Regions from separate parts of the Halobacillus sp. genome, predicted to be linked through region 2. Evidence: riboswitches for the same ligand, from Rfam matches in the RefSeq annotation. Region 2 holds a riboswitch; the other holds the start of a gene.
What was found. Region 2 has a riboswitch for thiamine pyrophosphate ahead of WAM07_RS08315 (ABC transporter substrate-binding protein). Riboswitches for the same ligand answer to the same signal wherever they lie in the genome.
Positions count from the first base shown of each region.

Region 1: it holds a riboswitch for thiamine pyrophosphate, as region 2 does, so the genes downstream of both, tenA (thiaminase II) here and WAM07_RS08315 (ABC transporter substrate-binding protein) in region 2, are expected to answer to the same signal.

Region 1 is NZ_JBAPTY010000212.1:559-6,933, reverse strand. Features, by position in the region: gene thiE (thiamine phosphate synthase) at 1-109, opposite strand, end outside; gene thiM (hydroxyethylthiazole kinase) at 145-918, opposite strand; gene thiD (bifunctional hydroxymethylpyrimidine kinase/phosphomethylpyrimidine kinase) at 909-1,721, opposite strand; gene tenA (thiaminase II) at 1,718-2,407, opposite strand; TPP riboswitch at 2,455-2,562, opposite strand; gene thiW (energy coupling factor transporter S component ThiW) at 2,568-3,056, opposite strand; TPP riboswitch at 3,136-3,245, opposite strand; gene WAM07_RS09410 (DUF3221 domain-containing protein) at 3,345-3,872, shown strand; gene WAM07_RS09405 (PucR family transcriptional regulator) at 3,910-5,580, opposite strand; gene WAM07_RS09400 (pyridoxal-phosphate dependent enzyme) at 5,597-6,375, opposite strand, start outside.
Region 2 is NZ_JBAPTY010000179.1:146-4,753, reverse strand. Features, by position in the region: gene WAM07_RS08325 (NAD(P)/FAD-dependent oxidoreductase) at 348-1,406, shown strand; gene WAM07_RS08320 (ATP-grasp domain-containing protein) at 1,496-2,440, opposite strand; TPP riboswitch at 2,587-2,698, shown strand; gene WAM07_RS08315 (ABC transporter substrate-binding protein) at 2,841-3,836, shown strand; gene WAM07_RS08310 (thiamine-binding protein) at 3,851-4,144, shown strand; partial or broken gene WAM07_RS08305 (ABC transporter permease) at 4,141-4,608, shown strand, end outside.

The sequences.
Region 1 (6,375 bases), on a different contig from region 2:
CTTCAAGTGATCCTTTTCCCTTTTCTCTATACTGAAAAGCGGTTATCCCTGATTCAATAGCTTTTTCCAGGACAGCTTCAGGATCCCTGTCTGTGTCCTGGCTGCCCATCACGAAATACTTTCTTAACTGCTTAGATAATGTCACTATTCCTCTCTCCTCAATTGATCAGGATCCATAGCCAATGCATCGAGGAAAAGGGGAGAAAATGTTCCTGGTCCCTGTACTTCATCTTGAGAGGCTGCATATTCAGCCGCCGCTCCGAAAAATTCCAGAGCTGTATGGATCTTGGTTACACTTGATCCATTTGCAGACATGCAAGCAGCAAGAATCGATCCGAGAAGGCATCCGGTCCCTGTCACCTTTGCTAATAGAGGGTTGCCTGTTGAATTAGTCCGTATTTCGGCCCCATCAGAAACTACATCCATTTTTCCTGTGACAACAGCGGTCGTCTTATAAGTTTGTGCTACTCTTTCCGCAATTGATTTCTCGTTCCCCGTACCTGTCGATTCCACCCCTTTTGTCTCTACTTCTTCTCCTATTAAATGGGCAAGCTCACCAGCATTTCCTTTAATTACGGAAGGTTTAACTCTTTCTAAAATGGTTTGAATACTTTTCGAGCGGAATTTAGTGGCAGGTGCTCCAACCGGATCCACTACCACAGGAACCCCTGCCTTATTAGCTGCCTGGCCTGCTGTAATCATGGCACTTACTTGATTTTCTGTTAATGTCCCTATATTAAGAAGAACACCGTCGGCAAGACGCGATACATCCTCAACCTCTTCTTCGGCATGTGCCATGATAGGGGAACCTCCAAAAGCAAGTAAACCATTTGCGCTGAAGTTCATTACCACCTGATTCGTAATATGATGAATCAGCGGCTGCTTTTCACGCACTTCTTTAATAATATTCATATCCATTTGTTAGAAACCTCCTTACGAGCAGCAAAATGATTGGTCGGACCGCTGCCATGGCCTAGATCGAAGGAATATCGAATCGCTTCTGTTACAAAATATTTAGCTTGTTTGACAGCTTCAACTAGCGAGAATCCCTTTGCCAGGTAAGCAGTAATCGCTGCTGAATACGTACAGCCGGTCCCATGAGTGTTTTTTGTTTGAATACGTTCTGATTCGAAGGCATGGATCTCATTTCCATCAAATAAATAATCGATGGCTGTCCCTTCTCTGTGTCCGCCTTTGACTAAGGCTGCACCTGCTCCGAAGTTCTTAACGATAGCTTCAGCCGCTTCTTTCATGTCTTCCTCCGTTTCAATCCTTTTTCCGGTTATCTCTTCCGCTTCCGGGATGTTAGGGGTTACTAAAGACGTTAAAGGTAGCAGTTGTTTTCGTAACACTTCCCGTGATTCTTCCTCACTTAAAGAATCACCACTTTGAGAAATCATAACGGGATCCATTACATAATAAGCTTGGATCTGTGGGATCCAGTCAGCTATTACTTGCATCATATCTTTTTGAGCGACCATTCCTGTTTTTACAGCATGGACTGGCATATCTTCAGAAATCGACTGCAGTTGTTTTTCCAGGAAATCAAGGGGAAGATGGTGAATATCCTTTACCCCCGTTGTATTTTGAGCAACAGCAGATGTGATCACGGACATCCCGTAGCATTTTAATTCCTGGAATGTCTTTAAATCCGCCTGGATACCTGCCCCTCCGCTTGGATCTGTACCCGCAATAGTCAATGCGCATGGAACGTGGTTCATTTAACATCCACCGCCTTTCCTTCAATCCATTCTTCACATGTATAAGCCATTTCCCAAAAAGACCATTCCAGCTGACAGCTTTTCCGAAACGCATCTCTTATACGACTGAGTTCTTTTTCTGAAGCCTGTTCAGCTAAATGATCCAGCCGGCTTCGTAAATGATCCGTCAGAATTTGCATCTCGCTTTCGGCATAGAATTTTATCCAGGGATAAAAAGGATGATCTTGGTCAGGCTCATACTCCTCCATCAAATATCTCCCTATCTCTAAATAAGTCCAGGGACATGGGAGCAGTGCGGCAATAATTTCACCAAGACCTCCCATTTGAGCATGGTACATCATATGCTTCACATAATGATCAGCCGTTGGAGGGAGTGGGTAACCTTGAAGATCCTCGTACCGAATACCGATATACTCGCACAAATTATGATGGGGATGTACTTCACTATGAAGAACAAAATGAACCTGTTCGTTAAAATATTGAATATCTTCACGCTCCGAAGACTTGGAAATTGCAATTCCATAAATGTGCATAAACGCATTTAAATATTCGTAGTCTGCTTTTATATAATGAGCAATAGATTCCGAGGGAAGACGACCATTTCCAATCCCTTCAACAAAAGGATGATGAAAAATTCTTTCAAATATATCATGATTTTCTTGTCTTAACTGTTCTGTAAATGACATGAATATGCCTCCTGATTTTTTCGGAAGCTACTAAGGGAGGGAGAGAGTGGGGCTGCTTACTACTTCCCTCCGCTGGCATGATCCAGATCAGGTGTTAAGGGACCAAGGAATTTATTTCCTTATCTCAGCGAACACTCGCGCCCCTAGTAGTTTCCGTGTATTATGGTTGTAAGATATATTTTTCCAATTTAACTCTTGTGACGATGATCCATCCTATCATAGCGCCCGATATACTGCTGACTAAAAAAGATGGAAGAAATACCAGAGCTCCAGATGAGCTGCCCATGAGTAAGTTGGCATATGGAACAGCGAATAAGGCTCCAATAACCCCGGTACCAAGCACTTCACCGGCAACAGCTGCCATTTTATTGTGAACCCATTTGTATAAGATACCCGCAAGAAAAGCACCGATCATTCCTCCAGGAAACGCGAGCAAGGTGCCTAACCCCAGGAGGAGGCGTAATAGACCGATCATAAAAGCTATAGTTACAGCTGGTAAAGGACCAAGTGTAACAGCTGCCATCACATTTACTGCATGCTGGACTGGATAAGCCTTTGCAACTCCTGCTGGAAACCAGAGCAGCTGGGCACCAAGTGTTCCAATCGCAACAAATGCAGCCATAGTCGTTAGTAGTCTTGTTTTGTTCATTTCTGCCCTCCCTTCCGTAGGGGAAAAATAAAAAAGCCAGATCCTGGGAAGGACCTGACTTAAAAGGGTAATGTCTAATAAAAATAGTAGACTACTTCCCTCCGCTGGTCTTAACCAGATCAGGTTCTTAAGAGTCGGAATGCTACTTTGCTTTCCTCTCAGCCTATTCAGGCTCCCCTAGTAGTTATAATCATAGATTCACTTGGTTGTTTTATACTATAACAAAGTTAAAGATAGATGTCATGGAAAATTATTCAAAAAAATACAAATAGAAAGGCAGGCAAGTCTATGAAAGCTTGGGGATGCATATTTTTCATAGCTATGATTCTGGCCGGTTGCGGCTCTGCACCAACTTCTAATTCTGATAGTGATTCCAAAAAATCACCTGAACAAGAAAACCCTGCGCCTCCTGAAATTACTGGATTTGTTATGGAGCAGAAAAAGGACCAAATTCTAGTGGTGTCCCCCTTGGACTCTAATTCTGAGAGTACTGCGAATGCGATGTGGGTCTCAGGCGCACCTAAAGACCGCTGGGTAGGTAAACAGGTAGAAGTGTGGGTGAAAAATGGGGTCCGTGAATCCTTCCCCTCTCAGGCAGAAGCAGAAGAAGTGAAGATTCTCGAAATGAGCCATGTAGAGGGTGCAGATTTAGAAGCTTCTGAGGCTCTGTCTAAAGCTATTATGGAGATTCCGGGGGACAAACTTTTAGCCGTAGAGATGATTTCTTACGTTAAGGAAAAGGATGTATGGGAGATTCAATTAACTAGAATTGATTCAAGGAACGAGGACTTAGAAACAATCGTCGCCGACAGATAATAAATAAAAATGAGCGGCTCCTTTACAGAAGAAGCGCTCATTTTTCTATTTTCTTCAACATCCATAAGCGTACACTGAGCTCCAGGAGGAAAAGATCATCTGCATCCAATAAGGAAAGCCCTGTTAATTGTTCAATATTCCTTAAGCGATGCAGCAATGACTGTCGGTGAAGATTTAAGGCACGGGCTGTCTGGCTTACGTTACTGTTGTATTTGTTATAAACAATGAACGTATGAATTAAGTCGGTCTGTCTTCGCTGATCATATTCGATTAGTTTCTCCAAGGTATTCTGGACAATAAACTCAATTTCTTTTTCATGTGATAGGGCCATTAACAAGCGATTCATTCGCGTATCACTGAAAAAAGTGCGGTCACCATCTTCATGTTTCTGGCGTCCGATATTTAAAGCGGTAGCGGCCTCTTCGTAGCTCTGGTGGAAGTTGTACAGGCCATCTTTATGGCAGGAGACTCCCCAGGAAATCGTTATACCGGCAAGTAATTCGTGAAGGCGCCGCTCCACAAGATCAAGAAACTGATTGGCTGTCTCCGGATATGTCTTGGCGTCCGCTTCTATATAAACAATGACTTCTCCTTCATCAAACGTGGTCATCGTCTGCCGCTTCAGCACATCGCCCGCATGTGTCACTTCCTTTTGAATATAGTAGTTCCGGCTATGCATGGAAGAAGATTGGACCGAATGTTCCTCTGATCCTACGGGACCATCAATCTGCTTTTTAAATCGAATATCCCCTACGAGACATACATATGGTTTCTCTAAATCATATCCAAGGAGGTGAGCTTTTGCCAGGAGCGACTTATCGATATCAACTTCCGTTTTAGCAAGTTCCAGTAAAAAGTTATCTTTCAACCGGATTTCGGTCATTTCGATTGCGTTTTCTTTCACAAAATATAAAGCGCACGCCGTTAACGTATGCTCTAAAATCGATAAATCCACCCATGACAATTCTTGGTCCTCCTCGGGCTTAAACAGCAGATATCCTTGCTTTTTATAATTTGAAAGAATCGTCAGCTGATAGCAAAAATGCGGACCAATCTCATATTTTTCAATGTAATGAACTAATGGATGATCACTAAAAGGCTCGGGAGAAACGAGTTGAAACGCTTCGTTCTCTTTTCCGTTCAGCACGTCCAGAAAATAACGGTCGAATTGCTGATTAGCCCTGATTTGTTTATTATGATCACTGATAGCAGCAGGAATATGAGTATTATCGTAAAGAATCGTGGTGATTTCCTGCAATCCTTTGCCGTTCAATACACAATTAATCAATTCCTGGCGGATGGTTTCGGCCCGCTGCTGTCCGGTCTGCTTTTCTTCACTTATTAAACGAAGAACATCCTGCAGAATATCTCCGAACCTCACTTCCCATGGAATTTCCATAATCATAAAATTGTGTTCCTCTGCTATTTTCAGAATACGATCCGGTATTTTGTAAATATATCGTCCTGTAGCAAAAGCGAGAGCTGAAGCATCTGCACGAATAACATCCTTCACATATTCCTCAAGTGCCGTTATATCGTCTCCGCATCCCACCCCGGTACTCAGCACAAATTCATTATTTCTCACAAAATTTTCCACAGGTGTCTCGATTACGGATATCCATTGTACGGGCTTATCTGTGATCTTAGTTAACACTTTGGCTTGTTCAAAAATAGGTAACCGCAGCACTTTTTCCACTGTAACTCCCATTCGCTTCACTCCTGCCCTATTGATTCTTAATTAAGTGATCGATGGTGTGTTGGTCAATGTTGTTTCCGCTGACCACTAGTACGACATGGTTACCTTTAGCACTCTTTTCGTTAAGCAGCCAGCCGACACCAGCTGCAGCAGCGCCTTCCACCGCCATTTTGTGATGGTTCAGCATGAATAAAATTCCGCTCCCAATCGATGCTTCAGAAACCAATTTTGCTTCGTCTAAAAAAGTCTGTGTTAATGAAAAGGTGTACTCATTATTAGGACCGAGGCCGCCAAGCAGACTATCCGCAAGCGTATCTTCTTCTTTCAGGATAACCGGCTTGCCCTTTAGCAGGCTCTCATACATAACCGCTGACTTTTCCATCGAAACCCCCGTGATTTGAATGTCAGGATCAATACTCTTTAAAGAAGCCCCAATACCTGATAGTAATCCTCCCCCTGATAAAGGAATAATTACCTGATCCACTTCCGGACACTGCTCCATAATTTCAAGTCCAATGGTCCCTTGACCTGCAATCACTTCCCGGTCGTCAAAGGGTTTGATAACAGTCATACCAGCTTCTCTCTGAAGTTCATAGCAGCGGGCTTCAGCATCATCCTGACTTTCCCCCACCACTTCTACTTGAGCTCCCAGACGCTTCAAACGATCGACTTTAGCCGCGGGTACACGATTAGATATACAGACGACACACGGAATGTTAGATTTTCCCGCCACATAGGAGACAGCGATTCCATGGTTTCCTGTAGAAAAAGTAGCGACTCCTTTCTCTTTTTCCTCCGGTGTCAGAG
Region 2 (4,608 bases):
GAACGACCCTGCGTCGTGCAGGGCCGGAAAGCGAAATCGTCCCCCGAAGGACCATCCTCGTCGACCAATATCTCGAAATTGAGTCTTAAACAAACGGGAGCTTTTCTTTAACATGACCTCTATAGATTTGACCGATCTTTATATTTACTATGATATTTTTAGAGAAATTCTCACAAAATAAGAGGAACTCGTGAAACTTGTCACGAATTGCTCACTTCTTCTAGTTTTTCAGGCAGAATTTTGATAATCTTAAAATAGTGAGAAAACCGTAAGCGTTTTCGACATAAATCGGTGATGCACCTGAATGTGAGCAGCTGAGAATGAATTTAAAAAGGTGGTGTTGATGCATGAAACGGTTAGTCATATTAGGCGGCGGGTACGGTGGGCTCAATATATTACATGGCCTTTTAGAAGATTTACCAAAAGATGTACATATCGTTGTCGTTGACCGTAACCCCTACCATTCACTAAAAACAGAATTTTACACGATCGCTGCCGGTACTGAATCAGATCGTCATGCCCGTGTAGATTTTCCTGAACATGATCAAGTGGAATATGTATTCGACGAGATCGAAAAAATTGATGTTGAAAACGAAAAGGTTCTAATGAAAAACTTCGCCTATGACATCGAGTACGATTATCTTGTAATCGGGCTTGGATGTGAGGACAATTATCACGGAATAGAAGGCGCCAGGGAGTTTACGGAAAGTGTACAATCTTTTTCCCAAGCCCGAAGCGCAGGCTACTCCATTAATAATTTGGGAGCCTACGGAAAAGTGACGATTGTCGGAGCTGGATTAAGCGGTATTGAAGTGGCTTCAGAAGTACGCGAAAGCCGTTCTGATTTAAACATTCGTTTGCTCGATCGTGGTGAGACGGTACTGAAAGCATTCGACCATAAAATTCAGAATTATGTAGAAAAATGGTTCCGTGAGCACCATGTGGAGGTCATTCATAACGCGAACGTAGAATACGTTGAACGAGACGGCGTTTGCAATAACGGTCTCTGCTATATGAATGATGTTACGGTCTGGACAGCAGGTGTGCAGCCGAATTACCTGGTTAGAGAGCTTCCTTTTGATAAAGATATTCAAAATAAGGTTATTGTAAATGATTATTATCAGGTTCCAAGCCACCAAAATGTTTACGTGATCGGTGACTGCGCATCTGCCGAACATTCTCCAAGTGCTCAATTAGCAGGTCAGCAAGGTGAAAAAGTAGCGGAAGTTATATTGGCCTTTCTTAAAAATCGTGTTCCGGTACCTCCAGGCGAGGTTAAACTAAAAGGCGCCTTAGGCTCTCTCGGTAAGAACGACGGATTTGGCAACATGCTGCAAAAACCAATGACCGGAGTTTTACCTAGGCTTGCTAAATCAGGTGTTCTCTGGTTAAGTAAACGCCATTAAATCTCTCGTGTCGTGAAGAGTTCATCCGTCCACCCGTGCAGAACTCTATCAAAGAAAGCCATTTTCCCCAGAGGAAAATGGCTTTCTTATTATACGCGCACTGGATCCAGCAGGCGCCCCAGATATTTAGCAAGCTCAAGCATTCCGTACACTCCGGCTTTTTCTTCCGCATCCGTGTTATAATTCGTATTCGTGTTCACATCGTAAGCATATAAATTCCCATCTTGATCTTGAATAGCTTCAATAGCGGCCACTTGGATATGATTCGCCTGAAGAAAAGCTTCGAAGTCGTCAATAATCGCAGGGCGGTAATTGTCCAGGATCTCAAATTTTGCTTTATCCTTCGATTCCTCAGCATCGGTTGGGCAAAATTGATCCTCAATCGAGCACGCATCAGCCGGGCACAATTCAAACCCTTCAGAAGTGTCTACTTTCACTCCGTAAAGAAACTTCCCGTTTACGAACTCATGACGTACGATATACGGCTCGGGCGCATCGATATACTGCTGAATTAAGGTAATACCATCGACAGGTTCCTCAAATTCAGCGCCTTCCACATATTCCTGAAGTGCTTCTTTAGAATGAAACAGCTGCACACCCTGCCCCTTACCAGCACGGTTATGCTTCGTGATAAATGAATTCATCCCCAGCTTTTCTGCAGCTTTCAAAATATTCTCTTTCCCAACAGCAGAGATGGTTTTTGGAGTGCGGATCCCTTGTTGATTCAGTGCCATGTACTGGTTCACTTTACTTATTTCAAGATTAAGCGCCGATGTTCCATTTACAACCGTTCTGCCGTGGCGTTCCAGCCAGGAAAGGACTGCCCCTGCAAATTCAGGAGCGTAGCGGTGGTTTCTCGTGTGAGAGGACGCACTGATTCGATTATAGAAAATTCCTTCCGGCGGCTCTTCTGTTAAGTCTAATGTACCTTGGTCCAGGTGCCATACTTCATATGGCAATTCTAATTCTTCTAAACGTTCTGTTAAGTGAACGGTCCACTCATCGTTCTCGTGGAGTACATAAATTTTGCTCATAAAAAGGAACTCCCTTTCTGTAATAACGATTTCCTTTATCTTAACATAAAAAGCCTATCTGTTTACTAGGAATAAGATTATAGTACTTGCTAAATCTACTTCCTTATGGCACAGTAAAATTATAACGTTGTTCATCAAATTGAATAGTTTGAATGTAGGGGGACCAGTGTAGCTGGTTGAGATTGTATCCTTTTATGATACTGACCCTTAGAACCTGAACTGGTTGATACCAGCGTAGGAAACATAAGTAGCCGATATTTCTGATCGATTACTATATATGCACCCTAGGTTATGGTACCAGGGTGCTTTTTTGTATGGATAAAACGCTGGATTATCTCCGACGGTTCTCCCCTCTCCTCTATTAATCTCTCTGATGGACATATAATTGGGAGGGAAACAATTGAAAAAAATAATCCTCATGTTCATGACCGCTTTAGTAGTAACGGGCTGCTCATCCAATGACGGAAAAAGTGAAGAAGCTGCAGCCAAGCAAGAGGAAACGAACTCGGTTAAACTCGTACTCGACTGGACTCCTAACACCAATCACACCGGAATTTATGTGGCTCAGGCAGAAGGTTTTTTTAAGGAGCAAGGACTGGATGTGGAAATCATGCTTCCAGGTGAAGCGGGTGCCGATCAGCTTGTCGCCTCCCAAAAAGCAGAATTTGGGATCAGCGCTCAAGAAACATTGACAGAAGCTCGTATTCAGGACATTCCTGTTGTATCGATCGGAGCTATTATCCAGCATAATACGTCAGGTTTTGCCTCTCCCAAGAATAAAGGCATTACTTCTCCAGCTAATTACGAAGGAAAAACTTACGGAGGTTGGGGTGCTCCTGTAGAAGAAGCGGTCCTCTCTTCTCTCATGCAGAAAGAAAATGCTGATGTTTCTGAGGTGGAAATTGTAAATATGGGAAATACGGACTTTTTTACGGCTGTGGAACGGGATATCGATTTTGCCTGGATTTATTACGGGTGGACAGGTGTGGAAGCCGAACTTCGAGGGCAAGAGCTTAATATGCAATACCTAACGGACTACTCTGAGAAATTGGATTATTATACACCTGTTTTAACGACGAGCGAAACGATGATGAATGAGAATCCTGAAACCGTACAAGCATTTATGGCTGCTGTCTCAAAAGGATACGAATTTGCGATCGAAAAACCTGATCAGGCGGCTGATATTCTCATCGAAGCTGTGCCGGACCTCGATCCAGAGCTGGTAAAAGCCAGTCAAGAATGGCTGTCACCTAAGTATAAAGATGATGCAGATCAGTGGGGTATTCAAAAGGAAGAAGTCTGGAGCAGTTACGCCGAGTGGATGTACAATCATGACTTGCTTGAAGAAAAACTGAATGCTAATGAGGCATTTACGAACGAATTTTTACCAGAATAAAGGAGGGAAATGTATTGGCTAATTCACTTGTCAGTATTCAAATCATTCCAAAAACAGAGAGGAACGAGGATGTTATCCCTTATGTGGATCATGCGATTTCAATCATTGAAAAATCAGGGCTGAAGTACGAAGTCCATCCTCTTGAAACAACGATCGAAGGAGAGCTTTCCACCATTTTTGGTTTAATAGAAAAAATGAACGAGGCTATGGTTGAAAAAGGGTGCAGCAACGTCATTTCTCAGATTAAAGTTCTTTATCAGCCATCAGGAGCTTCGATGGATGATTTAACATCGAAATATCGAACATGACTCAAAGATTCATTAAAGGATGGAGGCCTGTTGCGGTCCTCCTCCTTTTCATTCTTTTATGGGAGCTCTGCAGCCGTTGGTTTGACATACCAGAATGGCTCTTACCACCGCCGAGCTTAATTATGGAAACAGGTATAAACGGCTGGACGGATTACGCTCCCCACCTTTTTTCAACCATTCGTTTAACTTTTTCAGGATTTATAATTGGAGTTATTTTCGGGTTATTACTTGCGGTCTTTCTTCACCTGCTTCCAGTAGTAAGAGAGGCCTTGTATCCCTTACTCATCTTGTCACAAAACATCCCGATCATCGTCCTTGCTCCCTTGCTAGTCATATGGTTTGGATTCGGGGCTTTACCTAAATTGATTATTATCGTACTTGTCTGCTTCTTTCCTATTGCGATTGCAGCCATGGATGGTCTTCGTCAGACAAACCCTGAATGGATGCATTATATGAAAATGGCA